DNA from 3 places in the Streptomyces sp. TRD_SC_5 genome. Region 1 is predicted to be linked to each of the others. Evidence: predicted binding sites of a transcription regulator. Region 1 holds the regulator's gene; each other region holds the start of a gene.
What was found. Region 1 encodes HrcA, which represses chaperone genes, less so after heat shock. Its sites were predicted from a motif close to TTNGCACTCNGNNNNNCNGAGTGCNAA; they were not measured.

Region 1 (9,714 bases):
GTCCGTCACCTCGACGACGAGCCGGTCCTTGCCCTCGGCCGCCACCACCACGGCCGCCGCGCCCGCGCCGAGCCCGTCCGTCAGTACGACGTGCTCCCCCGCGTGCAGCCGCCGCACCGAGACGGCATGCCGCCCCTCGGGGCCTTCCAGTACGTACGGTCCCTTCGGCGGTACGGCGTCGACGACGAACACCGGCGCCGTCATGCCGCACCGCCCGCGCCCCGCAGGTCCAGCGCCGCGCGCGCCGCGTCCGTCTCGGCCGCCAGGACCTCGACCAGCTGCCCGGCCGGCATCTCGCGCGCCATGCGGTGGCCCTGCCCGGCCCACAGCGCCATGCCCTGGGCGTCGCCGGCCTTGGCCGCCGCCTTGCGCAGACCGGAGGTGATGTGGTGCACCTGGGGATAGGCGGCGGGGGCGTACGGGCCGTGCTCGCGCATGAAGCGGTTGACGAGACCGCGTGCGGGGCGTCCCGAGAACGCCCGGGTGAGTTCCGTGCGTACGAACAGCGGATTGGTCATGGCCTGCTTGTGCAGGACGTTCGCACCGGACTCGGGGCACACCAGGAACGCCGTGCCGAGCTGCGCCGCCTCCGCGCCGAGCGCGAGGACCGCGGCGATCTGCGCGCCGCGCATCACGCCGCCCGCCGCGATGATCGGCAGCTGGACGGTCTCGCGTACCTGCGAGACGAGGGACAGCAGGCCGATGCCGGTGCCGTCGTTCTTGGGATCGTCGCGGTGCGTCCCCTGGTGGCCGCCGGCCTCCATGCCCTGTACGCACACGGCGTCGGCGCCTGTCCACTGGGCGGCCTGGGCCTCTTCGGGCGTGGTGACGGTCACGACGGTGAACGTGCCGGCCTTCGCGAAGGCGTCCAGGACGGGGCGGGTGGGGCAGCCGAAGGTGAAGGAGACGACCGGGACGGGGTCGTCGATGAGGATGGCCAGCTTGGCTTCGTAGCCGTCGTCGGCGCAGTTGTCGGATTCACCGAGGGGGGTGTCGTACCAGTCGGCCTCGCCGGCGAGCTGGTGACGGTAGACCTCCACGGAGGCGGGGTCGGCATGGCTCGGCTGCGGCATGAAGAGATTGACGCCGAAGGGGCGGCTCGTGAGCCCCCGCAACTGCTTGATCTCCTCGTACATGCCGTCCGCGGTCTTGTACCCGGCGGCAAGAAACCCGAGACCACCGGCGTCGGAGACGGCGGCGACGAGCTGAGGACTGGATGCGCCGCCCGCCATGGGGGCCTGCACGATCGGATAACGGCAAAGATCGGTCAGTGCGGAGGACATGAACGCATAGTTTCATGCCCTCCGCACTGCGCCGAATCGAGGCTTCGGCCGCCTCGGAGGCGAGCGCCTACCGCCCGTTGAAGGCGTCCTTCAGGCGCGAGAACAGACCCTGCTGCCCAGGCTGGAACTGCCCCGTGGGGCGCTCCTCGCCACGCAGCTTCGCGAGCTGGCGCATCAGGTCTTCCTGCTGCGGGTCCAGCTTCGCCGGAGTCAGCACCTCGACGTGCACGATGAGGTCGCCGCGGCCACCGCCCCGCAGGTGCGTGATGCCGCGCCCGTGCAGCGGGATCGACTGACCGGACTGCGTGCCCGGACGTACGTCGATCTCCTCCACACCGTCGAGCGTCTCGAGCGGGCACTTCGTGCCCAGCGCGGCCGCCGTCATCGGGATGGTGACCGTGCAGTGCAGGTCGTCGCCGCGCCGCTGGAACACCGCGTGCGGCAGCTCGTGGATCTCGACGTACAGGTCACCGGCGGGCCCGCCGCCGGGGCCGACCTCGCCCTCACCCGCGAGCTGGATCCTCGTCCCGTTGTCGACACCGGCCGGGATCTTGACCGTCAGCGTCCGGCGCGAGCGCACGCGCCCGTCACCGGCGCAGTCCGGGCAAGGAGTCGGTACGACCGTGCCGAAGCCCTGGCACTGCGGGCAGGGGCGCGATGTCATGACCTGGCCCAGGAAGGACCGGGTCACCTGCGAGACCTCGCCACGGCCGCGGCACATGTCACAGGTCTGGGCGGAGGTACCGGGCGCGGCACCCTCACCGGAACACGTCGTACACACGACGGCCGTGTCGACCTGGATGTCCTTGGTCGTGCCGAAGGCCGCCTCGTTGAGGTCGATCTCCAGCCGGATCATCGCGTCCTGGCCGCGCCGCGTGCGCGACCGCGGGCCGCGCTGCGACGCCGTTCCGAAGAACGCGTCCATGATGTCCGAGAAGTTCCCGAAGCCGCCCTGGCCGAAGCCGCCGGCTCCGCCGCCCGCCTGCGAAAGCGGGTCGCCGCCGAGGTCGTAGACCTGCTTCTTCTGCGGGTCCGACAACACCTCGTACGCGGCGTTGATCTCCTTGAAGCGCTCTTGCGTCTTGGGATCGGGATTCACGTCCGGGTGGAGCTCGCGCGCCAGCCGCCGGAATGCCTTCTTGATCTCATCCTGGGAAGCGTCGCGGCGTACGCCTAGTACGGCGTAGTAGTCGGTGGCCACTTACGACTCCGCCAGGATCTGTCCGACGTAACGTGCCACTGCGCGTACCGCTCCCATCGTTCCGGGGTAGTCCATGCGGGTCGGTCCGACCACGCCGAGTTTCGCGACTGCTTCGTCGCCCGAACCGTAGCCGACTGCGACGACGGACGTGGAGCTGAGCCCTTCATGGGCGTTCTCGTGACCGATTCGTACAGTCATGCCTGAATCCGTTGCCTCACCCAGCAGCTTGAGGAGCACGACCTGCTCCTCCAGCGCCTCCAGCACCGGCCGGATGGTGAGGGGAAAATCATGCCCGAAGCGGGTGAGATTGGCGGTGCCGCCGATCATCAGCCGCTCCTCGGTCTCCTCGACCAGAGTCTCCAGGAGGGTCGACAGGACCGTCGAAACGGTCCCCCGGTCCTCCTTGTCGAAGGATTCGGGAAGGTCCTGCACCAGCTGCGGTACGTCCGCGAAGCGGCGCCCCACGACCCGGCTGTTGAGCCGGGCGCGCAGATCCGCCAGGGACGTCTCGCCGAAGGGTGCCGGGCAGTCGATCATGCGCTGCTCGACCCGTCCGGTGTCCGTGATGAGCACGAGCATCAGGCGGGCGGGAGCCAGCGCGAGCAGTTCCACGTGCCGCACCGTCGAGCGGGTCAGCGAGGGGTACTGCACGACGGCGACCTGCCGGGTCAGCTGCGCGAGCAGCCGGACCGTACGGGCCACGACGTCGTCGAGGTCGACCGCCCCGTCCATGAAGTTCTGGATGGCACGGCGCTCGGGCGACGACAGGGGCTTGACGCCCGCGAGCTTGTCGACGAACAGGCGGTAGCCCTTGTCCGTCGGGATGCGCCCGGCGCTCGTATGAGGCTGGGCGATGAAACCCTCGTCCTCCAGCGCGGCCATGTCGTTGCGGACGGTGGCCGGTGAGACACCGAGCTTGTGCCGCTCGGTGAGCGCCTTGGAGCCGACGGGCTCCTCGGTGCCCACATAGTCCTGAACGATGGCGCGCAGCACCTCGAGTCTGCGTTCGCTGAGCATCGCGCACCACCTCCAGCTGGTCGTTCGTCCGGCGCTTGCCTGGCACTCACTGCGGGGGAGTGCCAGCAGTCCCCGGCCCAGTGTACGGCGGGCAGGTGCGCGCCTAGCAAGGGCGGCCGGTCACGTTACCGCGCGAGTCACCGCGCGACGGCCCTGTTCAGCGGGCGGGAGCCCCCGGGATGGGACTAGCGTCGCGGTATGGACGTCAGTTGGGAAGAGGCAGGCTGGGAGCGGCTCGCACCGGGGGTGGGGCGGCGCCGTATGCCCGTCTGGGACGCGACGGTGGGCCTGGTGGCCGGGGGTGACGGCGGGGCGCTGCTCATCGACACCGGGGCGACGCTGCGCGAGGGCGCGGAGCTGCGGACCCAGGCGCAGCGCATGCTCGGCCCCGGCCGGAGAGTGACGCATATCGCCCTCACCCATCCCCACTTCGATCACGTGCTGGGTACGGCGGCGTTCGCGGGTGCCGAGGTCTACGGGGCGGTCGGCATCGACGACCTGCTGCGGCGGGACCGCGAGGCGCTGCGGGACGACGCGGTGCGGCACGGGGTGGAGCGGGGCGCGGCGGCGGAGGCGGCGGACGTACTGGTGGCGCCGCACCACCTGGTGTGCGGCGAGTGGACGCTGGACCTGGGCGGCGGCCGTCAGGTGCTCCTGGCGAACGTCGGTCCCGGGCACAGCGGCCACGACCTGGCGGTGCTGGTGCCGGGCAGCCCCGAGGTGGTCTTCTGCGGCGACCTGGTGGAGGAGTCGGGTACGCCGCAGGCCGGCCCGGACGCCCACCCGTCCCGCTGGCCGGCGGCCCTGGACCGGCTGCTGGCGCTGGGCGGCGAGAACGCGGCGTACGTGCCGGGGCACGGGGCGGTGGTGAACGCGGTGTACGTGCGGGCGCAGCGGGACGCGTTGGCGGCGCGATTCGACGTGTCGTGAGCCGGGCCTGCGGCTGCCGTCGGCGGCTATCGTCGGCGAATGCGCAGCCGACAGTACGGGCCGGACCTCACCCCGCCCTGGAAGAAGACCGCTCCCGTTCCCGAGGTTCCCGCCGAGGCCGATCTGGTCGTGGAGGAGGTCGGCACCGGTTTCTGCGGTGCGGTGATCCGGTGCGAGAAGACGGCGCAGGGGCCGACGGTGACCCTGGAGGACCGCTTCGGGAAGCAACGGGTGTTCCCGATGCAGCCGCGCGGCTTCCTGCTGGAGGGCCGCGTCGTCACCCTGGTACGCCCCTCCGCCCCCTCCGCCACTCCGTCACGTCCCGCCCGTACGGCGTCGGGGTCGGTGGCCGTGCCGGGGGCGCGGGCGCGGGTGGCACGTGCCGGGCGGATTTACGTCGAGGGCCGCCACGACGCGGAGCTGGTCGAGCGGGTGTGGGGCGACGACCTCCGCATCGAGGGCGTGGTCGTCGAGTACCTGGAAGGCATCGACGACCTCCCCGCGATCGTCGCGGACTTCGCCCCGGCCCCGGACGCACGGCTGGGCGTACTGGTCGACCACCTGGTCCCGGGTTCGAAGGAGTCCCGCATCGCGGCGCAGGTCACGGACGCGAGCGTGCTGGTCGTCGGCCACCCGTACATCGACGTGTGGGAGGCGGTGAAACCCTCGGCGGTGGGGATCGCCGCGTGGCCGAAGGTGCCGCGTGGGCAGGACTGGAAGACGGGGGTGTGCCGGGGGCTGGGATGGCAGGAGAACACGGGGGCGGCGTGGCAGCGGATTTTGGGGTCGGTCCACTCGTACCGGGACCTGGAGCCGGCGCTGCTGGGGCGGGTGGAGGAGCTGATCGATTTCGTTACGGCGCCAACGGGGGCGTGACGCGGGTAGGCGCGGTGCGGGTGCGGGCTGCCTGTGGCGCTTTCCCCTACCCGCCCCTTCCCGGAACCGGGGGCAAGCTCCCGGACCCCCGGACGCCCTGCGGGCGTGTCCTCAAACGCCGGACAGGCTGGATCTGTAGCGCACGGCGTTTGAGCCGCACCCGGCAAACCCGGCCCCCGCCCGGCCATCCTCCACCCCAGCTCGGCAAATCCAGCCCCTCCGGCGTTTGAGGAGCGGGGCCTGGGGCGGAGCCCCAGCTGCCTGCCTCGGCCGCTTCAGCCCGTCCGGCGTTTGAGGACCGGGGGCTGGGGCAGCGCCCCAGTTCGGGAAGGGGCGGGTCGGGGAAAGCCCGCGCAGCGGCACCCGCACCGGCACCGGCACCGGCACCGGGGTCAGTCCACCAGGTCCCGTACCACCGCGTCTGCCAGCAACCGCCCCCGCAAAGTCAGCACCGCCCGCCCCGCAGCGAACGGCCCGGGAGCCAGCAGCCCGTCCGCCAGCGCCCGCTCCGCCGCCGCCAGGCCCGCAGGGGCCAGCAGGGACAGCGGGCAGCCGTCCGCGAGGCGCAGCTCCAGCAGGATCCGCTCCACGCGCCGGTCCTCCGCAGGAAGCACCTCGCGTCCGGCGCCCGGAGAGCGCCCGTCCCCCAGCGCCTGCGCGTACGCGCCCGGATGCTTGACGTTCCACCACCGCACCCCGCCCACGTGGCTGTGGGCGCCGGGCCCCGCGCCCCACCAGTCCGCACCGCGCCAGTACAGCTCGTTGTGCAGGCACCGCGCCGCGTCCGAAGTCGCCCAGTTCGACACCTCGTACCACTCGAAACCCGCCGCCGACAGCGCGGACTCCGTCATCAGGTACCGGTCCGCGTGCACGTCGTCGTCCGTCATCGGCACCTCGCCCCGACGGATCCGCCGCGCCAGCTGCGTCCCCTCCTCCACGATCAGGGCGTACGCGCTGACGTGGTCGGGGCCCGCCCCGATCGCCGCGTCCAGCGACACCTGCCAGTCAGCGTCGGACTCCCCCGGCGTGCCGTAGATCAAGTCAAGGTTCACGTGCTCGAAGCCCGCCGCCCGCGCCTCCGCGACGCACGCCTCCGGCCGGCCCGGCGTGTGCGTACGGTCAAGGATCTTCAGCACGTGCTGCTTCGCGCTCTGCATGCCGAAGGAGACCCGGTTGAAGCCGCCCTCGCGCAGCTCCTCCAAATACGCCGGATTCACCGACTCCGGATTCGCCTCGGTCGTGATCTCCGCGTCGTCCGCGATCCCGAACTCGTCCCGGATCGATCCCAGCATCCGTACGAGATCACCCGCCGCCAGCAGCGTCGGCGTACCGCCGCCGACGAAGACCGTGCGTACCGGGCGGGGGTCGTCGCCGAGGACCTTGCGGGCCAGGCGCACCTCCTCCACCAGCGTGTCCGCGTAGTTGTCGCGCGAGGCCAGCGCACCGCCCGAGCCGCGCAGCTCGGTCGCCGTGTAGGTGTTGAAGTCGCAGTAGCCGCAGCGCGTCGCGCAGTACGGAACGTGCAGGTAGAAGCCGAGCGGCCGCTCCGCCGCGCCGACCAGGGCGTGCGCGGGCAGTGCCCCGTCTTCGGGCATGGGCTCACCGTCGGGCAGTACAGAAGGCATGCCCCCATTGTCACAGCTGCGGTCACATTGCCTGGGTCACGTCGCCTGGGTCACATCGCCTGGAGGACCAGCAGCGCCACATCGTCGTCGGGCGGTGTCGGCGAGAAAGCGTGCACCTCGCGCATGATCCGTTCGGCGACCCCCTGCGCGCTCAGCCCCACGCACCGCCCGAGCGCCGCCGCCAGCCCGTCGGCGTCGTCGAACATGCGCCGCCCGGAGCGCCGCTCGGTCACGCCGTCCGTGACGCACAGCAACGTGTCGCCCGCCTGCAGGAGGAATGTCTCACTCTCGTACGTCACGTCGTCGACGACCCCGAGCAGCATCTGGGAGGCGGCGGCCGGCCGTACGCTCCCGTCGGGCCGCAGGACCAGCGGCAGCGGATGCCCGGCGCAGGCGAGCGTGCAGCGCACCCCGCCGCCGTCCTCGGGCGCGAGCGGCACCAGTTCGCCGTACAGGAGCGAGAGGAAGCGGGGCTGCGGCGCCGCGTCCCGCAGGCTGACGGGACCGGCGGCCCCCGCGGGGCCCGCGGGCCCCGGCAGACCCGCGACCGCGCCGGCCGACACCACCGCCATCCTCGCCGTCGCCTCCGCCGCCTCCACCGCGTCGTCGAGCAGCAGCCCGTTGAGCCGCCCCAGCACCTCCCCCACCGCCCGGCCCTCGCGCGCGAGCAGCCGCAGCCACGGCCTGACGAGGCCGGTGACGACCGCCGCCTCGGGCCCGTTGCCCTGGACGTCGCCGAGCGAGAAGGACCAGCTGCCCCTCACGCCGGGGAAGACGTCGTAGAAGTCGCCGCCCGCGACGCCCTGCCCGCGCGGCTCGTACACGAGGGCCTTCGCGACGCCCGGGATGTCGGCCATCTGGCCGGGCAGCAGCGCCCGTTGGAGGACATGGCTGATGGTGGCCTGCCGCGTGTACTGGCGGGCCGCGGCGACGGCGAGAGCGACCCGGCGTACGAAATCCTCGATCAGGCCGGTCACTTCGTCGGGCATCCGCGTCAGCGCCGCCCGCCCCAGCATCAGCGTCCCGAGTCCGCGTCCGCCCGCGATCAGCCGGTAGGCGACCGCCGCGCCGTCGCTGCCGCCGCCGGGATCGTCCACGCCGGGCCACGGCACCGGCACGGGGCCGCCGCGCGCGGAGTCCGGCAGCGCGGGCGGCTCCTTCTCGACGCGCCCGCGCAGTTCCTCGATGCTGCACTCGCGCTGGTGCCACACGCGGGACAGGCGCGGCGCCGCGCCCTCCTCCTCCAGCCACACCGCGCACCAGTCCGCGAGCCTCGGCACCAGGAGCTGCGCGGCGAGCGCCGCGATCATGTCCTCGTCGAACTGGCCCGTCAGCAGGTCGGACGCCTCGGCGAGGAAGGACAGCGCACCCCGGTTGATCCAGTCGCTGTCGTACTCGCGCGCGTTCCGCCGCGGTACGGGGGCGAGGATCTCGGCGGCGCGCAGACCGCGCTGCAGCGCCTGCTCGGTGCTGACGACCGCACCCGGTGGGCCCGGCGGGCCGGACGGGAGTACGCCCTCGATGGCGATCCGGGCCCAGACGGTCTTGAGGCCGGTGCGGTAGGTGATGCCCCAGCACTCGGAGAGGGCGGCGACCAGATGCAGGCCGCGCCCGAACTCGTGGCCGCCGGCCGCGGCCGAGCCGCCCGGTTCGTTCCGTACGACGCGGGCCGGGTGGTGGTCGGAGACCTCGACGACGAGAGCGCCGGGGTCGTCCTCCGTCGCCTCCTCCAGGTGGCACACCAGCTCGACGTTGGTGCCCGCGTGGACGACCGCGTTGGTCACCAGTTCGTTGACGAGGATCACGGCGTCGTCCGCGACCCGGTCGGTGAAACCGTCGGCGGCCGGCAGTCCGAGCCCCGTCCATTCGGCGAGCGCGGCCCGGACGAAGCGCCGGGCGGCGGCCGGCGCGAGGGGGTTCCCGGGCAGGCTGGTCCAGGCGGCCGAGTGCGGGTCAGGCAGCCCGCCCGGCAGGTGCGTCGAGCGGAAAGTAGTCTTCCGCTGCCTCGGAATGGACCCCACTGTGGCGGCTCCCCATCGGTTCTCTGCTTACGCCGCTGGCGACATGGAACAGAGTGACAGACGGACGCCGCCCATAAGCACGGAGTCACCGAAGTGGCCGTATTGAGTCCGGGGGCGGGGCGCGGCGATGCGCGGAAGCCGCGCGGGCGGGGCCATTGCCGGCCCCGCCCGCGCCACCGCTTCTCGCGCCTCGCGCGTCTTTGTGCCCGGCGCGCTTACGCCTCGCGCGATCCCGCGTACATCTCCTCGATCAGGTGCTTGTACTCGCGCTCGACGACCGGCCGCTTGAGCTTGAGGCTCGGCGTCAGCTCGCCGTGCTCGATGTCCAGGTCACGCGGCAGCAGCCGGAACTTCTTGATCGTCTGCCAGCGCTGCAGCCCCTCGTTGAGCCGCTTCACGTAGCCCTCGACGAGCTCCTCGGTCTTCTTGGAGGCGACGACTTCGGCGTACGACTTGCCTTCGAGGCCGTTGTCCTTGGCCCAGCCGAGGATCGTCGGCTCGTCGAGCGCGATCAGCGCGGTGCAGAAGTTACGGTCCGCGCCGTGCACCAGGATGTTGGAGACGAACGGGCACACCGCCTTGAACTGGCCCTCGACCTCGGCCGGCGAGATGTACTTGCCGCCCGACGTCTTGATCAGGTCCTTCTTGCGGTCCGTGATGCGCAGGTACCCGTCGACCGACAGCTCGCCGATGTCCCCGGTGTGGAACCAGCCGTCCGGCTCCAGCACTTCGGCGGTCTTCTCGGGAAGCCCGTGGTAGCC
Region 2 (9,714 bases), 600 kb from region 1:
GGGCGCTGCTGGTGGGCGTGTCGGCGGCGAAGGCGTACGCGTACGCGCTCGGGAAGCCGCTGTACGGCGTGAACCACCTGGCCTCGCACATCTGCGTCGACCAGCTGGAGCACGGGCCGTTGCCCGAGCCCACGATGGCGCTGCTGGTGAGCGGCGGGCACTCGTCGCTGCTGCTGGCCCCCGACATCACGAGCGACGTACGGCCGATGGGCGCGACGATCGACGACGCGGCGGGCGAGGCGTTCGACAAGATCGCGCGGGTGCTGGATCTGGGCTTTCCGGGCGGTCCTGTCATCGACCGGCTGGCGAGGGAGGGCGACCCGAAGGCGATCGCCTTCCCACGCGGTCTGACCGGGCCGCGTGACGCGGCGTACGACTTCTCCTTCTCCGGGCTGAAGACGTCGGTCGCGCGGTGGATCGAGGCCAAGCGCAGTGCCGGCGAAGAGGTGCCGGTGCGGGATGTGGCGGCGTCGTTCCAGGAGGCGGTCGTCGACGTACTGACGCGCAAGGCGGTGCGGGCCTGCAAGGACGAGGGCGTCGACCACCTGATGATCGGCGGCGGCGTGGCGGCCAACTCGCGGCTGCGGGCGCTCGCGGCCGAGCGGTGCGAGCGGGCCGGGATCCGGCTGCGGGTGCCGCGGCCGGGGCTGTGCACGGACAACGGGGCGATGGTGGCGGCGCTCGGCGCGGAGATGGTGGCGCGGGGGCGGGCGGCGTCGGACTGGGATCTGTCGGCGGATTCGTCGCTGCCGGTGACGGAGCCGCACGTACCGGGTACTGCCCACGATCATGACCACGTGCACGAGATCAGCAAGGACAACCTCTACTCATGACCGTCGCGCTGATGTGGGAGGCCCGCGCCGTCGAGGGCAGGGGCGCGGAGCTGCTGGAGTGGGCCCGGGTGCAGGCCGGGGTGCTGGCGGGTGAGCCGGTACGCCGGGAGATCCTGCGGGCGCCGCAGGACCGGGTGCTCGTGATGACGTGGTGGGACGCGGAGTACGACGCCGACCTGCCGGAACTGCCGGAGCCCGACGCCGGATTGGTCACGCGGGCGGTTCACCGCTGGCGCTTCGAGTCGGTCGACGCGGGCTGACCCGGCCGGCCGGGCAGGGGAAAGCCCCGCAGGGCCGGCCGGGGGTTACGGCGCCGGATGGCCGATCAGTACCGTCGGGGCGCCCGCCACCCGCGTCAGGAAGACCGTCGCCGAGTTCGGGCCGGACAGCTTCATCTTGCGGCGCAGCTCCTCCGGCTCGATCGCCGAGCCGCGCTTCTTCACCGTCAGTACGCCGACCCCCCGCTCCCGCAGCAGCGCCTTCAGCTTCTTCAGGCCGAAGGGGATCTGGTCCGTGATCTCGTACGCCGTGGCGTACGGCGTCGGGTGGAGTTCGTCCGCCGTCACGTACGCGATCGTCTCGTCGATCAGGCGGCCGCCCACCTGCCGCGCCACCTCAGCCACCAGGTGCGAGCGGATCACCGCGCCGTCCGGCTCGTAGAGGTAGCGGCCGACCCTGCCGGGCTCGGGGTCAGGCAGACCGGCGCCCAGCAGCGTGTGCGGGCCGGGGAGCAGGGTGGCCCGGATCGCCTTCGGAGCCGTGCCGAACCAGAGCACCGCCTCCTTCACGTCACCGCCGTCCGAGATCCACTCGGCTTCGGCGTCGTCGGGGACCGCCTCGTGCGGGACGCCCGGCGCGATCTTGAGTGCGGCGTGCGCGGACGTACGGGCGGCCTCGATCGCCCAGGACAGGGGCGGGGAGTACGCCTCGGGGTCGAAGATCCGGCCGCGGCCGCCGCGCCGCGCGGGGTCGACGAAGACCGCGTCGTACGCGGAGGCGTCGACGGTCGTGACGTCGGCGCAGCGGACCTCGACGAGGGAGGACAGGCCCAGCGCCTCCGTGTTCGCGCGGGCCACCTCCGCCGTCAGCGGGTCGCGGTCGACCGCCAGGACCGAGATTCCGGCGCGGGCCAGCGCGATCGCGTCGCCGCCGATGCCGCAGCAGAGGTCCGCGACGCTGCGCACGCCGAGCGCGGCGAAGCGCTCGGCGCGGTACGTCGCCACCGCCGTGCGGGTGGCCTGCTCGACGCCGTTCGGGGTGAAGAACATCCGGTACGCGTCCTCGGCGCCGAACTTCGCCACCGCCCGCTGCCGCAGCCGCGCCTGCCCGAGCACCGCCGAGACCAGTGCGGCGGGGTGGTCACGGCGCAGCCGCGTCGCGGTCGCCAGCTCCTGCGCGGGGTCGTGGTCGCGGAGCGCGGCGAGGAGGGCGCGGCCCTCTTCGGTGCGCAGGGCGGCGAAGGATTCCAGGGGGTCTGGGGCGTCAAGGTCGTTCACGCGGTCAATTGTGGGCCAGCCGGGGGACCGTGCGCGCCCGGTCGCGGTGTCGCCCCGGCGACGGTGCCGCGCGCTGACAGGATCCGACGCCATGCAACTAGTACGACAAAAGGAAGAAATGAAACGGAAGCGGCGCGGACGGGTCCGTATGGTCCTGGCCGTGCTCCTCGCCTCCGCCATCGGCTCGGGATGTGCCACCGAGCCCGGCGGCACGCCGGAGCCGGGCGGCGGGGGCCGGCCCGCCGCCCCCGCCGCCGGCCAGCAGCAGGCGGACCGGCAGGGGGCGGCCGGTGATCTGGCCGGGTACGCGGAACGGCTGCGGCGCGCCCAGACCCTGCGCGTCGCCGCCGCCAAGAAGTGGGGGCTCGCACGCCCTCCGCTCGCCGCGCCCCCGCCACCCGCCGTGAAGCCGAAGATCACCACGCGCAAGGGCTTCAGCGCCGGCCCGGGGCTGCCGCCCGTCTTCACGACCGTCCCGGTCAAGGAGCGGGTCGTCTTTCTGACCATGGACGACGGCGCGGAGAAGGATCCGAAGCTGCTGAAGATGATGAGCGAGCTGGGCATCCCCTACAGCGCGTTCCTCAGCAACTACCTGGTCCGCGAGAACTACGGCTACTTCGAGCGGATGCAGGGCCGCGGCGTGTCCCTGCACAACCACACCCTCAACCACCGCTACATGCCCGGCCTCTCCTACGCCCAGCAGAAGCGCGAGATCTGCGGGATGCAGGACATCATCCAGAAGCGGTACGGCGAGCGGCCCCGGCTCTTCAGGCCGCCGTACGGCAACTACAACGCCGACACCCTGCGCGCCGCCCGCGCCTGCGGCATCAAGGCCGTACCGCTGTGGGCCGCCGAGGCGTTCCCCGACCGGATGGAGTGGCGGGAGTGGGACCGCGACCTGCATCCCGGCGACATCATCCTCACGCACTTCCGGGGCCAGGGGGACTGGAAGGGCACCATGCCGGACATGATCCGGCGGGTCATGAAGACGGTCACCGCCAAGGGTTACGCCGTCGCCAGGCTGGAGGACTACCTGTGAGGCGCGCGCACCGGCTGGCGGCCGGGCTGCTGGCGGCCGGTGCGCTGGCGCTCACCGGCTGCGCCCAGTCCGTGGACCCGATCGAGCGGCTGGGGCGCAAGGCGGTGCGCAGCGTCGCCCCCGAAGTGCGGGCAGCCGGGTCCGAGGCTCTCGCGGCGCACGCCCCGCCGGCCCCGCACGCCGGGGCGTACGCGCGGTGGGGACTGCGGGCGCCGCTCCGCGCGGCGCCGGCGCCCCCGGTCCGTAAACCGGAACATCCCTTCGTCGTGGACCGCGTACCCACCCGCGACAAGGTCGTCTTCCTCACCTTCGACGACGGGGCCGAGCGGGATCCGGAGTTCGTGCGGATGGTGGACGAGCTCAATCTGCCGATCAGCATGTTCCTGACGAACACCGTGGCCTCGCCCGGGTACGACCACTTCGACCGGCTGCGGCGCGCGGGCGGCGGCCTCAGCACGGTGCAGAACCACACCGTCAGCCACGCCTATCTGCCCGGTCTCCCGTACGCCGGACAGCGCGCCCAGATCTGCGGCCAGCAGGACCGCCTGGAGGCCCGCTTCGGCGCGCGGCCGCGGCTCTTCCGGCCGCCGTACGGGGCGTACAACGCCCAGACGCTGCGGGCGGCGGGCGACTGCGGGGCCGAGGCGGTGGTGCTCTGGGGGGCGTCGATGCAGATCAACGACCTGCGGTACGCGCACGGCGACCGGCTGCGGCCCGGCGACATCGTGCTCGCGCACTTCCGCGGGCCCGGCGAGCTCAAGGGCTCGACGATCACCGAGATGACATCGCGGATACTGCGCCGGATCCAGGAGCAGGGGTTCGCCGTGGCGCGGCTGGAGGACTACCTCTGACGCCGGTGCGGGGCGGGAGCTGGGCGGGGGCGCTCAGCCGCCGCTGTCCCTGCACTCGCTGCTGTCGCCGCCGCTGCGGCACTGGTGGCCGGTCCCGCCGGGGTCGTACGTCCGCGTGGGCGCCGGCTCCGGGTGCGCGTCGGCGTACGTCCGGGCCGCGCCGTAGAGCACCGTCGCGCCGAGCAGCAGGGCGGCCAGCAGCTGGACCCAGGCCGTGATCGCCCGGCCGCCGTTCCCGAAGCCGTACGCCGTGAGGCCGAAAGCGGCGGCGAGAGCGCCGAAGGTGATCAGCGCGGCCACTTCGCCGGCGCCCTCGCCCCAGAGCAGGACGACGGCCGTGAAGCAGGCCACCGCGTCGACCGCGAGTACGAAGACGGCGAGGGCGGCGTCGCCCCAGCCGGACACGGGGCGGTGCTCCTGAGTGCTGCGGGCGGCAGGCATGACCGCACTGTCGTACGGAACCCGACGGTCCGCCGGGGCGTTGGCGGTATCGAGATCCAACCGCGACCGGCCCGTGTGCGAGCCGTGCGCGAGCCCGTGCGCGCGCCCGTCGTCAACACGTACGGCGGCGCCGGATTGGCACTCCGCTTGACCGAGTGCTAACCGCGTCATAGTCTCGGCGTTGGCACTCTCCACCGGTGAGTGCCAACAGTAGCGACGGGCAGGTCCGGCACCCGCGACGACGGATCCACCTGGTCGCCACCCCACATCAGTTAACCCCGTGAGATCTCCGAAGGGGGAGACCGGACCGTGACGACCACCAGCTCCAAGGTTGCCATCAAGCCGCTCGAGGACCGCATTGTGGTCCAGCCGCTCGACGCCGAGCAGACCACGGCCTCTGGCCTGGTCATTCCGGACACCGCCAAGGAGAAGCCCCAGGAGGGCGTCGTCCTGGCCGTGGGCCCGGGCCGCTTCGAGAACGGCGAGCGCCTGCCGCTCGACGTATCCGTCGGCGATGTCGTGCTGTACAGCAAGTACGGCGGCACCGAGGTGAAGTACAGCGGCGAGGAGTACCTCGTCCTCTCGGCTCGCGACGTGCTCGCGATCATCGAGAAGTAATTCGCCCGAAGATTGCTTGAATTGCGCCCCTGGCCCCCAGCGACAGCCGGGCGGCCCGGGGCGCATTTCGTTTGAGAGGACAGAGAAGCTCCATGGCGAAGATTCTGAAGTTCGACGAGGACGCCCGTCGCGCCCTCGAGCGCGGCGTCAACAAGCTTGCCGACACGGTGAAGGTGACGATCGGCCCCAAGGGCCGCAACGTCGTCATCGACAAGAAGTTCGGCGCCCCCACCATCACCAACGACGGTGTCACCATCGCGCGCGAGGTCGAGCTCGACGACCCGTACGAGAACCTGGGCGCCCAGCTCGTGAAGGAGGTGGCGACCAAGACCAACGACATCGCGGGTGACGGCACCACCACCGCCACCGTGCTGGCCCAGGCGCTGGTCCGCGAGGGCCTGCGCAACGTCGCCGCCGGCGCTTCCCCGGCTGCCCTGAAGAAGGGCATCGACGCCGCGGTCAAGGCGATCTCCGAGGACCTCCTCGCGAACGCCCGTCCGATCGACGACAAGTCCGACATCGCTGCCGTGGCCGGGCTCTCCGCCCAGGACTCGCAGGTCGGCGAGCTCATCGCCGAGGCGATGGACAAGGTCGGCAAGGACGGCGTCATCACCGTCGAGGAGTCCAACACCTTCGGCCTGGAGCTCGACTTCACCGAGGGCATGGCCTTCGACAAGGGCTACCTCTCGCCGTACATGGTGACCGACCAGGAGCGTATGGAGGCCGTCCTCGACGACCCGTACATCCTGATCCACCAGGGCAAGATCGGCTCGATCCAGGACCTGCTGCCGCTGCTGGAGAAGGTCATCCAGTCGGGTGGCTCCAAGCCGCTGCTGATCATCGCCGAGGACGTCGAGGGCGAGGCCCTGTCGACCCTGGTCGTGAACAAGATCCGCGGCACCTTCAACGCCGTCGCGGTGAAGGCTCCCGGCTTCGGTGACCGCCGCAAGGCCATGCTCGGCGACATCGCCACCCTCACCGGTGCGACCGTCATCGCCGAAGAGGTCGGCCTCAAGCTCGACCAGGCCGGTCTCGACGTGCTGGGCTCAGCCCGCCGCGTGACCGTCACCAAGGACGACACGACCATCGTCGACGGCGGCGGCGACTCCGCCGAGGTCATCGGCCGTGTCAACCAGATCAAGGCCGAGATCGAGTCCACGGACTCCGACTGGGACCGCGAGAAGCTCCAGGAGCGCCTCGCGAAGCTGGCCGGCGGCGTGTGCGTGATCAAGGTCGGCGCCGCCACCGAGGTGGAGCTGAAGGAGAAGAAGCACCGTCTCGAGGACGCCATCTCCGCGACCCGCGCCGCGGTCGAGGAGGGCATCGTCTCCGGTGGTGGCTCCGCTCTGGTCCACGCCGCCAAGGTGCTCGAGGGCGGCCTCGGCAAGACCGGCGACGAGGCCACGGGTGTCGCGGTCGTCCGCCGCGCCGTCGTCGAGCCGCTGCGCTGGATCGCCGAGAACGCGGGCCTCGAGGGCTACGTCATCACCGCCAAGGTGAGCGAGCTCGACAAGGGCCACGGCTTCAACGCCGCGACCGGCGAGTACGGCGACCTGGTCAAGGCCGGCGTCATCGACCCGGTCAAGGTCACCCGCTCCGCGCTGGAGAACGCCGCGTCCATCGCGTCGCTGCTGCTCACGACCGAGACCCTGGTCGTCGAGAAGCCGGCCGAGGACGAGGCGGACGCCGGCCACGGCGGCCACGGCCACAGCCACTGACGTTCGTACATCGACGTCGTACGTCGCACGTCGCACAAAGGCCCCCGTTCCCGCTGCTGCTCAGCGGTGGGAACGGGGGCCTCGCCGTTTCGTTCAGCCGAGCCGGCCGAGTCAGCCGAGCGCCCCGAGCTGCCGCATCAGGCCCATGGCGTCCATGTGCCACCAGCCTTCGCGGATCTTCCCGTCGTGGCAGCTGAAGACCGTGGTGCCGGTCATGGTGCACTGCTTGCCCGTGGGAGCGATGCCCATGAAGTCGCCCTTGTGGGTGCCGGTCCAGGTCCACAGCGTCACCACGTCGTCGCCCTCGCACACCTGCCTGTCGACGTCGAAGCGGAAGTCGAAGCCGTCGCGCCAGCCGGTCACATCGCTGCGGATGACATCGGCCCCGACCGTGACGTCCTCTTCCTTCATGACGTCGTGGTCGCGGTAGTCGGCCGTGAACACCTCGTCGATCGCGCCGAGGTTGCCTCCGACGGCGATCTCCTGGAAGAAGCGGTTGCAGAGGTCCTTGTTCAGCTGTTCGTCGCGGACCACATCAAGGTCCGTGAACGACGGCATTCCGTCACAGAGCGCCACCATCTCCTGGAATGTGCGGTCGGTCTCCGGCAGATGGGAGTTCTTCATCGCCTCCTCGTGCGACGGGAACTCGACGATCTCGACGTAGTGGTTGGTCTCGGCCCGGTCCTTGCCGATGATGTTGTGCGTGGCGGTCCGCTTGCCCTTGGTCTGCTCGGCCCACCGGTCCATGAGCTGGTTCATGTCCTCGGACCGCTCAGTCTTGTAGTCGATTATCTGTACGAATTTCATGACGCCTCGCCTCCCGAGCATGGGATGGGACACGTCCAGTTTAGTAAGATATGCGGTTTGTGCCCGGTCAGGCCGAGTGGTGCAGGGACGCCGGGTGGACCGGGTCCGCGAAGGGGCGGCCCGCCGCGTAACGCTCCAGCTCGTCCAGGGACTGGTCGGCCATGCGGTGGAGCTCGTCGCCGAGCGATCCCGCGATGTGAGGGGTCAGGAGCACGTTCGGGAGGTCGTACAACGGCGATTCCCGGGGCGGCAGTTCGGGATCTGTCACGTCGAGTACGGCGTTGAGGCGGCCGGAGGCCAGCTCGGGGAGCAGCGCGTCCTCGTCGATGAGGGAGCCGCGAGCGGTGTTGATCAGGGTGGCCCCGGCGGGCATCGCGGCCAGCTGGCAGGTACTGATCATGTGGTGGGTCGCCGGGAGCTGCGGGGCGTGGACCGAGACGACGGAGCTGCGTGCGCACAGGCCGTCGAGGGGCGCGAGCTCGACGCCGAGCGCGGTGGCTTCGCGCGGGTCGACGTACGGGTCGTACAGCAGGACGTCCAGGTCGAAGGGGCGGAGCAGCTCGATGACGCGGCGGCCGATGCGCGAGGCGCCGACGATGCCTACGGTGCGGCGGTGGTTTCCGGCGCCGTCGAGTTCCGCGCGCCAGTCGTGGTCGGCGCGCAGGGCGCGGTAGCGGGCGGCGGAGTACAGGACGCGTTTGCCGGCGAAGAGGATCGCGGCGAGCGTGTACTCGGCCACGGGCAGGGCGTTCGCCGCTGCCGCCGAGGTCACGGCGATTCCACGGTCCCAGCAGGCCTGGGTGATGTGGTGCTTTACGGAGCCCGCCGCGTGGATGACGGCGCGGAGGTTCGGGGCGGCGTCGAGGACGCCGGCGCTGAGCGGGGTGGCGCCCCAGCAGGTGAAGAGCACCTCGGCCTCGGCGAGGGCTTCGGCGATGTGCGGCGCGGGAGCGGCGAGGTCGTGCGCGATGAGGTACGGGTCGGTGCGCGCCAGCTCGGCCAGGCGGGTGCGGTGGCGGTCGGTGAACAGGCGTTCCGCGATGCCGGGGCCCATGGTGAGAAGCAGGGTCGGCTGAGTCGGCTGATTGTCAGTGGCGTGGTGCATGGTGGAACTCAAGCTCCTCTTCGGTCACTTGACGCTTCCGGCGGTGAGCCCGGCCTTCCAGTGCCGCTGGAGGGAGACGAAGGCGACGATCAGGGGGATGACGGCGAGAAGGGAGCCGGTGACGACGAGGGGGTAGAACTCCGGCTCGCCGTGGGCGTTGCTGTTCCACGCGTACAGACCGAGGCTCAGCGGGAAGAGCTTCTGGTCCGAGAGCATCACCAGGGGGAGGAAGAAGTTGTTCCAGATCGCGGTGAACTGGAAGAGGAAGACGGTCACGAAGCCCGGCATGATCATGCGCATACCGATGGACCAGAAGGTGCGCAGCTCGCCGGCGCCGTCGATACGGGCGGCTTCGAGGGCCTCGTCCGGGATGTAGCCGGCGCTGAAGACCCGGGCGAGGTAGACGCCGAAGGGGTGGACCAGTACGGGGACGAGCACGGCCCAGTAGGTGTTGACGATGCCCAGCTCGCTGGCGAGCAGGTACATCGGCAGGGCGAGCGCGGTGGTCGGGACCAGCACGCCCAGCAGGACGACGCCGAAGAGCTTCTCCTTGCCCCTGAAGTGGTACTTGTCGAAGGCATAGCCCGCGGCGACGCTGATCAGCGAGCTGACCACGGCGCCGCCGCCCGCGTAGAGAAGGCTGTTGAAGTACCAGCGGAAGTAGACGCCGTCGCTGTACGTCGCCAGGGCGGAGAGGTTCGCGCCGAGGTTGAAGTCCTCGAAGGAGAAGGCGTTTCCGGCGAGCAGGCCGCCGGTGTCCTTGGTGGCGGCGGTGACCAGCCAGACGAGAGGGAGAAGCATGTAGA
Region 3 (9,714 bases), 1.8 Mb from region 1:
GACGGCGACCGAGACGGTCATCGACGAACTGGTGGCCGCGAGACTGGAGCGCGCGCACCTCCTCGACGACCCAACAAAGCCGTTGTTGTGGACGGTTCTGGACGAGGCGGTACTGCGCCGAGAGGTCGGCGAGCCTGCGGAGATGGCGGGTGCGCTGCACCACCTGGCGGCGATGGTCCGACGCCACCGGATCATCGTGCAGGTGCTGCCGTTCGGGGCGGGCGCCCATGCGGCGATGAACGGTGGCCTCAAACTGATGGCTTTCGAAGATGCACCCCCGCTCGCCTACGTCCAGGGGCCGGAGGCAGGGAAGTTGGAGGACGATCCGGCCACGGTCGCCCGTCACGAACTGACCTACGATCTGGTCAGGGCCATGGCGCTGTCACCCAAGGAATCCCTGGCCTTGATCACATCAGTGGCGGAGGATTACGCGCATGAAGATCAGCCCTGAGTACGACCTGACCACCGCGACCTGGCACAAGTCGAGCTACAGCGACGGCAGCGGCGGCAACTGCCTGGAGGTCGCCACCTGGCGCAAGTCCACGCACAGCGGCGGAGACGGCGGCGACTGCCTCGAAGTCTCCGACGGCCACCCCGGCATCGTCCCCGTCCGCGACTCCAAGAACCCCGACGGCCCGGCACTCGTGTTCCCGACCGCCACCTGGACCGCCTTCGTCGCGGACCTCAAGCGGCGCTAGAGCGACGCCTGCCCTCCACCCCGGGCCGGGGTGGAGGGCAGGACGCCGTACGGGAGAGTCAGAGACCGCCCGTGTACAGGAGCTTGTTGGGCGTGCCCGGGGTGACGCCCGACAGCACCTGCTTGGTGGAGGTGGCATCGATCCAGTTCGCGATTTCGCCCGGCGTGGCTCCCGGGTTGACCGTGTTGTGGAGCAGGGCGGTCCCGGCCACGTGGGGAGAGGCCATGGACGTGCCGTTCAGGGCGACGCTTCCGCCGCCGAGCTTGGCCGAGACGATTGCGGCGCCCGGTGCGTAGACCTCCACGCACGGGCCGTGGTTGGAGAAGGAGGCCTGCGCGTCGGACACGTCCGACGCGGCGACCGTGACCACGCGCGGTGCGGACGCCGGGGAGACGCCGCAGGCGTCCTTCGCGTCATTGCCCGCCGCGATGACCGGCAGAACGCCGCTGTCGGAGAGCGCGGTGGCGGCTTGGTTCACCAGGCGGGAGAACCCGCCGCCGAGCGATCCGTTGAGTACGGCCGGCTTGGCGGGGTCCAGCGCGGCGTGCTTGGCCGTCCATTCGAGGCCGGCGATCATCGTGACGCTGCTGCCCTTGCCCTGACAGTCGAGGACCCGGACGCTGATGAGGTCCGCCTGGCGGGCCACGCCGTACGTCTTGCCGCCCACCGTGCCCGCGACGTGCGTGCCGTGGCCCTGGCAGTCCTTCCCGAAGCGCCCCTCCATCGGGAAGGCGTCAAAGCCTGACCTGGCGCGGCCTTCGAATTCGCTGTGGTCGTAGTCGATGCCGGTGTCGAGGATGTAGGCGTTGCCTCCGGCGCCGGTCGCGCCGGTGGTGAACTGGCCGTCGAGCGGCAGGAGGCGCTGGTCGATCCGGTCCAGGCCCCAGGACGCGGCGGGCCCGGACGCGGTGACCTCGGCGTCCTGCTCCACGGCCGCCACGCTCGGGTCGGCCCGCACGAGGGCCAGTTGGGCGTCCGTGAGCTTGGCGGCGAAGCCGTGCAGCACTTTCGTGAAGCTGAACAGGGGGGTCACGCCGACCTGACGTGCGGCTTTGGCGACGTCCGACGCGGGCTTCATGGCGACGAGGTACTGGCCGGGGACGGGTTGGTCCGCGAGTCGGAACGGAGCGGGAGCGGAACGGACGGGCTGCGTCGCCGAAGCGGACAACGGGCCTACGGTCGCCAGGACAGCCGTGACGGCAGCCGCGAGGACGATCCTCATGGGGTTTCGCATGGTCACGATGGCACCATGCAGAAACGATCACCCGCAATCACCCAGTGTGGTGGTTTGAATACAAACCGTAATGATACCGGGCGCCGAAAACGCCCGAGGGCGGCACCCCCGCAATGGGAGTGCCGCCCTCGGTCGCGTACAGCAGTACAGCGGTTCCGCAGTACAGCGATGGAGCTACTGATCCTCGACGGATCAGAAGTCCATGTCACCACCCGGCATGCCGCCGCCCGCGGGGGCACCGGCCTTCTCGGGCTTGTCGGCGATGACCGCCTCCGTGGTGAGGAAGAGCGCGGCGATGGACGCGGCGTTCTGCAGAGCGGAGCGCGTGACCTTCGCCGGGTCGATGATGCCCTCGGCGATCATGTCGACGTACTCGCCGGTCGCGGCGTTCAGGCCGTGACCGATCGGCAGGTTGCGCACCTTCTCGACGATGACGCCACCCTCGAGACCACCGTTGACGGCGATCTGCTTGAGCGGGGCCTCCAGCGCGAGCTTGACCGCGTTGGCGCCGGTCGCCTCGTCGCCCGAGAGCTCGAGCTTCTCGAAGACGGCCGTGGCCTGCAGCAGAGCCACGCCACCACCGGCGACGATGCCCTCTTCGACGGCCGCCTTCGCGTTGCGAACGGCGTCCTCGATGCGGTGCTTGCGCTCCTTGAGCTCGACCTCCGTGGCGGCACCGGCCTTGATGACGGCCACGCCGCCCGCGAGCTTCGCCAGGCGCTCCTGGAGCTTCTCGCGGTCGTAGTCCGAGTCGGAGTTCTCGATCTCGGCACGGATCTGGTTGACGCGACCCTGGACCTGGTCGCTCTCACCGGAGCCGTCGACGATCGTGGTCTCGTCCTTGGTGATGACGACCTTGCGGGCACGGCCGAGCAGGTCGAGGCCGGCGTTCTCGAGCTTGAGGCCGACCTCCTCGGAGATGACGGTGCCACCGGTGAGGATGGCGATGTCGCCGAGCATGGCCTTGCGGCGGTCACCGAAGCCCGGAGCCTTGACGGCGACGGACTTGAAGGTGCCACGGATCTTGTTGACGACGAGCGTGGACAGCGCCTCGCCCTCGACGTCCTCCGCGATGATCAGCAGCGGCTTGCCCGACTGCATGACCTTCTCCAGCAGCGGAAGGAGGTCCTTCACGTTGGAGATCTTGGAGTTGACGATCAGGATGTACGGGTCGTCGAGCGACGACTCCATGCGCTCCATGTCGGTGGCGAAGTACGCCGAGATGTAGCCCTTGTCGAAGCGCATGCCCTCGGTGAGCTCAAGCTCGAGCCCGAAGGTCTGCGACTCCTCGACGGTGATGACGCCTTCCTTGCCGACCTTGTCCATCGCCTCGGCGATGAGCTCGCCGATCTGGGTGTCGGCGGCGGAGATGGAGGCCGTAGAAGCGATCTGCTCCTTGGTCTCCACGTCCTTGGCCTGCTCAAGGAGAGCGGCGGAGACGGCCTCGACGGCCTTCTCGATGCCACGCTTGAGGGCCATCGGGTTGGCGCCGGCGGCTACGTTGCGCAGGCCCTCGCGGACCAGAGCCTGGGCGAGGACAGTCGCGGTCGTCGTGCCGTCACCGGCGACGTCGTCGGTCTTCTTCGCGACTTCCTTGACCAGCTCGGCGCCGATCTTCTCGTACGGGTCCTCGAGCTCGATCTCCTTGGCGATGGAAACACCATCGTTGGTGATCGTGGGGGCGCCCCACTTCTTCTCGAGGACGACGTTACGGCCCTTGGGGCCGAGGGTGACCTTGACGGCGTCGGCGAGCTGGTTCATCCCGCGCTCGAGACCGCGCCGTGCCTCCTCGTCGAACGCGATGATCTTGGCCATGTGAAGTGGTCCTCCCGGACTGGGGTGGATTCTCCGGACCGAGTGGCGCCCGCGACGGACGGCCTGCCTGCCTGGTGGTTTTCCTTGTCCCACCCGGCCTGCGGGCCTCACCGGCCCGGTCCTTCTGTCACTCTCACTGGGAGAGTGCTAACAGTGCTAACGCCAATGATTAGCACTCGACCCCTTCGAGTGCAAGCGTCCCCCTCGGATGTGGACAGCCGGCCGGAGCGGGCGCGGCACGCGTGAAGGGCCTGTACCCGGTGTGGGGTACAGGCCCTTCATGCGTGAGTGCGTCGGTGGCCGGTCGCGCCGAGAATCAGACGGCGAGCTTGACCATGTCCGCCTGCGGACCCTTCTGGCCCTGCGAGATCTCGAACTCGACTCGCTGACCTTCTTCAAGGGTGCGGTAGCCGTCCATCTGGATCGCGCTGTAGTGGACGAAAACATCCGCACCACCGTCGACCGCGATGAAGCCGTACCCCTTCTCCGCGTTGAACCACTTGACGGTGCCCTGAGCCATGGCTTAACTCCCCTATTTCTGGCCCTTGCACAGGACCGCACTTCGCGGGTCCTGGGTCAGACTCCTCCACCCTCCGACAGGAGAGGGCGTGCGCCGGAACGCGTCGACCGCGGCTGAATGTATCCGCCCAACTGCCCTCTGCAACAGGTCAATCGGACGAGAAATCTGAGCATGAAGGAACACCCGAAAGTGAAGAATTCTCAGGTTTCCCGGGCAAGTCGGGCCGGACGAAGCGCACATGGGCGACAATTCGGTCCGGTACTTTGGCTGCTTCTTGTCGCGCGGGGACGCATTCTCATATGCGCCGGGCACAGGCAGCGGAGGGGGCTTCCCAAACTGTACCGCGCTCAACCATGCAGAATTGCCCCCTCCGCTTTCATTGCGGAGGGGGCAATCGGTGTAACTCGGGGTGTGCGGAGCGGAGATCAGCCGCCGGCGACGGCGGGGATGATCGATACGCCCGCGCCGTCCGGCGTGGCCGTCTCCAGGCCCTGCTCGAAGCGCACGTCGTCGTCGTTCACGTACACGTTCACGAAGCGCCGCAGCTTGCCCTGGTCGTCCAGGACGCGGGCCGCGATACCCGGGTGGTTCTTCTCCAGGTCGGCGATGACGTCGGCGAGCGTCGCGCCCTCGGCCGCGACCTCCGCCTGGCTGCCCGTGTACGTACGAAGAATGGTGGGGATGCGAACTTTGACACTCATGCGAGGCCAGCCTCTCGGAAAGAGTCCAGGTTGGGGCGGATGACGGCGGACTGGCCCGTGGTCGGGGCCACCGCCTCAAGGGTCTTCAGGCCGTCGCCCGTGTTGAGCACGACGGTCGTCAGGGACGGGTCCAGCAGCCCGGCCTCGATGAGCTTCTTCGTCACGCCGACGGTCACGCCGCCCGCGGTCTCCGCGAAGATGCCCTCCGTCTCGGCCAGCAGCTTGATGGATTCCACCACCTGCTCGTCGTTGACGTCCTCGACCGCGCCGCCCGTGCGGCGGGCGATGTCCAGGACGTACGGGCCGTCGGCCGGGTTGCCGATCGCGAGCGACTTGGCGATCGTGTTCGGCTTCTGCGGCCGTACGACGTCGTGCCCGGCCTTGAAGGCCGTCGACACCGGCGAGCAGCCCTCGGCCTGGGCGCCGAAGATCTTGTACGGCTTGTCCTCGACCAGACCGAGCGCGATGAGCTCCTTGAGCCCCTTGTCGATCTTCGTGAGCTGCGAGCCCGAGGCGATCGGGATGACGAGCTGGTCCGGGATCTCCCAGCCCAGCTGCTCGCAGATCTCGTACGCCAGGGTCTTGGAGCCCTCGCCGTAGTACGGGCGCAGGTTGACGTTGACGAATCCCCAGCCCTCGCCCAGCGGGTCGCCGATGAGCTCGGAGCAGAAGCGGTTCACGTCGTCGTAGTTGCCCTCGATGCCGACGAGCTCGCCGCCGTACACCGAAGCCATGACGACCTTGCCCTGCTCCAGGTCGTGCGGGATGAACACGCAGGAGCGGAAGCCGGCCCGCGCGGCGGCGGCGCCGACCGCGCCGGCGAGGTTGCCGGTGGAGGAGCAGGAGAGCGTGGTGAAGCCGAACGCGCGGGCCGCCTCGACGGCGATGGCGACGACACGGTCCTTGAAGGAGTGCGTCGGGTTGCCGGAGTCGTCCTTGACGTACAGGCCCCCGGTGACACCCAGCTCGCGGGCCAGGTTGTCGGCCTTGACGAGCTTGGTGAAGCCGGGGTTCAGGCTCGGCTTCAGGGCCACGTCGGCGGGCACGGGCAGCAGCGGCGCGTACCGCCAGATGTTGTCCGGTCCGGCCTCGATCTGCTTGCGCAGCGCGTCGGCGTCGCCGAACGGGAGGTCGTAGGCGACCTCAAGAGGACCGAAACAGGAAGAACAGGCGAAGATCGGGCCGAGTTCGAATCGCTCTCCGCACTCGCGGCAGGAAAGCGCGGTTGCGGGGCCCAGGTCTACGGGCAGGGAATTCGTGGTGCTTGCATCAGCTTCAACAGACTGCACAGCCATGATGGCGAGGCCCTTTCTCCTCATCTTCCCCACGACGCGTTTCGCCGTGAGACGGAATTGGCACCTTCCCCACCGTTACCTCGCGGTCGGCGGAATGGTTGCCGGGACTTCAACGGGCCGTTCCCTCTGTCCCTCTGGATGAGCGCTATGGCGCCGGGTCTGGACCCGGCGCGTTTGTTCCGCGGTACCCCCGGCATGCGAGGGTCCTCCGCGTTGTTCAAGACTGTAACCGAACCCCCGGACGGTTGAGACGGCTGTCCGCACCGCGAGATTGATCACAGCGAGGGAGTGGCACGTGCTGGAAGAGGTGGAGCGCTGGCTGGACCAGCGGTCCTGGTCCACGGCCGACCGGCCGCTGGACCGGCTGGTCGCGGCCAAGGCCGGGCGCGGCCTCACCGTCAGCGTCGTGCTGCCCGCCCTCGACGAGGAGGAGACGGTCGGTGACATCGTCGCGGCGATACGCGCCGAGTTGATGCTGGCCGTGCCCCTCGTCGACGAGCTGGTCGTCATCGACTCCGGCTCGAAGGACCGCACCGCCGAGGTGGCGGGGGCGGCGGGGGCACGGGTCGTCCACCGGGACGCGATACTGCCTCGCATACCGGCCGTCCCCGGCAAGGGGGAGGTGCTGTGGCGGTCACTCCTGGTGACGAGCGGCGACATCGTGTGCTTCATCGACGCGGACCTGAAGGAGTTCTCCGCCTCGTTCGTGTCGGGCACGGTCGGGCCGCTGCTGACGGAACCCGACGTACATTTCGTGAAGGCGATGTACGACCGCCCCCTGGCCGAAACCACAGGTCAGGGCGGCCGGGTCACGGAGCTGGTGGCGCGCCCTCTGCTCAACCTGCACTGGCCGCAGCTGGCCGGGTTCGTACAGCCGCTGGGCGGTGAGTACGCCGTACGCCGCTCCCTGCTGGAGCGGCTGCCCTTCCCTGTCGGTTACGGAGTGGAGCTGGGCCTGCTCGTCGACTCCCTGCACACGGTCGGCCTCGACGCGCTGGCGCAGGTCGATGTCGGCGTACGCAAACACCGCCACCAGGACGGGCAGGCGCTCGGGCGGATGGCGGCCACGATCTACCGGACGGCTCACCTGCGGCTTTCGCGCGGGCCCCTGGTGCGGCCGGCGCTGACGCAGTTCGAGCGGGGCGAGGACGGGTCCGGCTTCGTACCGCGGACGCATGCGGTCGACACGGAGGAGCGGCCGCCGATGTGCGAGATCGCCGAGTACGCGGCGCGGCGGGCGGCGTAACCCCCGGCTGTGGCACAGCCCGGCCGTACGCACGTTTGAGGGCTTCCAGGACGGGCTAGGTTTCGCCACATGGTCTCCCAGGTCTCCGAGCACGCTGCACAGGTTCTTGTCGCTTCCAACCGCGGCCCGGTTTCGTACACCCTGCGGGAGGACGGCTCGCTCGACGCCAAGCGCGGCGGGGGCGGTCTCGTCTCCGGCCTGTCGGCGATCGGGCAGTCCGACGCAGAGACAGCCTCGCTGTGGGTGTGCGCGGCGCTGGGGGACGGCGACCGGGAAGCGGTACGGCGCGGGACGGGCACGGCGGGTGTGCGGATGCTCGACATCGACGCCGGTGTGCACGCGGACGCGTACAACGGCATCGCGAACTCCGTGCTGTGGTTCGTCCACCACATGCTGTACCAGACGCCGCTGGAGCCGGTCTTCGACGCGGAGTTCCGACGGCAGTGGGCGGCGTACGAGACGTACAACCGCGCCTTCGCCGACGCGCTGGCGGCCGAGGCGGCGCCGGGGGCGGCGGTCCTGGTGCAGGACTACCACCTGTGCCTGGTGCCGGGCATGCTGCGCGAGCTGCGCCCCGACCTGCGGATCGGCCACTTCACGCACACTCCGTGGGCGCCGGTCGACTACTTCCGCCTCCTCCCCGACGACATCGCGCGCCAGCTGGTGAACGGTCTGCTCGGCTCGGACCGGGTGGCGTTCCTGACGCGGCGCTGGGCGGACGCGTTCGCGGCGTGCGCGGTGGATGTGCTGGGCGCCGAGGCCCTGGAGGGCACGGAGGTCGGCGTGCACGGACTCGGCGCGGACGCGGACTTCCTGCGGGAGCGGGCGCACCAGGAGGACGTGGACGAGTGGCTGGTCAGACTGCGCGAGCGGGTCGGGCCGGAGCGCAAGACGGTGGTGCGGGTGGACCGTACGGAACTCTCCAAGAACATCGTGCGCGGCCTGCACGCGTACCGGCAGCTGCTGGCGGACCGGCCGGAGTGGCGGGGGCGGGTGGTGCACGTGGCCTTCGCCTACCCGTCGCGGCAGGACCTGGCGGTGTACCGCGACTACACGGCGGCGGTGCGGCGGCTCGCCGACGAGATCAACGCGGAGTACGGGACGGACGACTGGCAGCCGGTGCTGATGGAACTGGACGACGACTTCGCGCGGTCGCTGGCGGCGTACCGGATGGCTGACGTGGCGCTGGTCAACCCGATCAGGGACGGCATGAACCTCGTGGCGAAGGAGGTGCCGGTGGTCTCCGACGCGGGGTGTGCGCTGGTGCTTTCGCGGGAGGCGGGGGCGTACGAGGAGCTCGGCGACGACGCGATCGTCGTCAACCCGTACGACGTCATGGCGACGGCGGACGCGCTGCACGCGGCGCTGGTGATGGAACCGGGTGAGCGGGCGGAGCGCACGAAGCGACTGTCGGCGGCGGCGACGGCGCTGCCGCCGGCGGCGTGGTTCCTGGCACAGCTCTCGGCGCTGACGGCGGGTTAGGCGGGCGCGCGCCCTTGCCGGCGCGGGTGCGGCTCTGATGGCGCGGTGCGGCCCTGCCCGCGCCTTGACGCTGCGACACGTTGCGGCTCCGCCGCGGGGGCGCCGCTCCCAGCGTCGGCCTCGGCGGGCCGGGGCCGGGGGCCCTGCGGGGCTTTCCCCTACCCGCCCCTTCCCGAAACTGGGGGCAAGCCCCCAGCCCCCGGACGGGCTGGAAGCGCCCCCTGGGCGGGTTCGGGAAGGGGCGGGTCGGGGAACAGTGCCCACCCCGCCCCCATTGGGGAGTGTGGGAACGTGACCTCAGTCGGCCATCAAGGCCGTCCGGCGGTTGAGGACAGAGCGGCGAGCAGGCCCACCACTCCCGCCGGGCCGTCCACCACCAGGTCCGCGCGGTCCGCCAGCGCCGGGACCTCGCTGCCGCTGCACACCAGCAGGCCGGGGACGCCCTCCGTACGCAGCTTCTCCACCGTCGAGTACGCCGCGACGTCGCCCAGGTCGTCCCCCGCGTACAGCACACACCCCGCGCCGACCTCACGTACGTACTCCGCCAGCGCCACACCCTTGTCGACGCCCGGCGGGCGCAACTCCAGCACCATGCGGCCGGGTTCGACGATCAGGCCGTGGCGGGCGGCCAGTTCCGCGAGGGGGACGCGCAAGGACTCGAACGCCGTCACAGGGTCCTCCGCGCGGCGCGTGTGGACCGCGACGGCCTGGCCCTTCTCCTCG

Region 2: groES (co-chaperone GroES) is a predicted target of HrcA. The motif match lies at 4,796-4,822, and genes of this name have one in related genera.
Region 3: groL (chaperonin GroEL) is a predicted target of HrcA. The motif match lies at 3,872-3,898, and genes of this name have one in related genera.

Annotation. Positions count from the first base shown of each region.
Region 1 is NZ_JBWZZS010000001.1:2,277,660-2,287,373, forward strand. Features, by position in the region: gene AC1P0E_RS10510 (16S rRNA (uracil(1498)-N(3))-methyltransferase) at 1-204, opposite strand, end outside; gene AC1P0E_RS10515 (nitronate monooxygenase) at 201-1,283, opposite strand; gene dnaJ (molecular chaperone DnaJ) at 1,351-2,484, opposite strand; gene hrcA (heat-inducible transcriptional repressor HrcA) at 2,485-3,501, opposite strand; gene AC1P0E_RS10530 (MBL fold metallo-hydrolase) at 3,700-4,431, shown strand; gene AC1P0E_RS10535 (DUF3097 domain-containing protein) at 4,471-5,307, shown strand; gene hemW (radical SAM family heme chaperone HemW) at 5,700-6,932, opposite strand; gene AC1P0E_RS10545 (SpoIIE family protein phosphatase) at 6,983-8,953, opposite strand; gene AC1P0E_RS10550 (AMP-dependent synthetase/ligase) at 9,169-9,714, opposite strand, start outside.
Region 2 is NZ_JBWZZS010000001.1:2,882,036-2,891,749, reverse strand. Features, by position in the region: gene tsaD (tRNA (adenosine(37)-N6)-threonylcarbamoyltransferase complex transferase subunit TsaD) at 1-833, shown strand, start outside; gene AC1P0E_RS13245 (hypothetical protein) at 830-1,093, shown strand; gene AC1P0E_RS13240 (THUMP-like domain-containing protein) at 1,139-2,329, opposite strand; gene AC1P0E_RS13235 (polysaccharide deacetylase family protein) at 2,448-3,368, shown strand; gene AC1P0E_RS13230 (polysaccharide deacetylase family protein) at 3,365-4,219, shown strand; gene AC1P0E_RS13225 (DUF6234 family protein) at 4,253-4,660, opposite strand; gene groES (co-chaperone GroES) at 4,970-5,278, shown strand; gene groL (chaperonin GroEL) at 5,371-6,996, shown strand; gene AC1P0E_RS13210 (ester cyclase) at 7,108-7,803, opposite strand; gene AC1P0E_RS13205 (hydroxyacid dehydrogenase) at 7,871-8,908, opposite strand; gene AC1P0E_RS13200 (carbohydrate ABC transporter permease) at 8,933-9,714, opposite strand, start outside.
Region 3 is NZ_JBWZZS010000001.1:4,062,597-4,072,310, reverse strand. Features, by position in the region: gene AC1P0E_RS18960 (helix-turn-helix domain-containing protein) at 1-451, shown strand, start outside; gene AC1P0E_RS18955 (DUF397 domain-containing protein) at 435-698, shown strand; gene AC1P0E_RS18950 (S8 family peptidase) at 757-1,920, opposite strand; gene groL (chaperonin GroEL) at 2,125-3,747, opposite strand; gene AC1P0E_RS18940 (cold-shock protein) at 4,064-4,267, opposite strand; gene AC1P0E_RS18935 (ubiquitin-like small modifier protein 1) at 4,693-4,968, opposite strand; gene thrC (threonine synthase) at 4,965-6,263, opposite strand; SAM riboswitch class I at 6,281-6,408, opposite strand; gene AC1P0E_RS18925 (glucosyl-3-phosphoglycerate synthase) at 6,559-7,509, shown strand; gene AC1P0E_RS18920 (alpha,alpha-trehalose-phosphate synthase (UDP-forming)) at 7,579-8,991, shown strand; gene otsB (trehalose-phosphatase) at 9,300-9,714, opposite strand, start outside.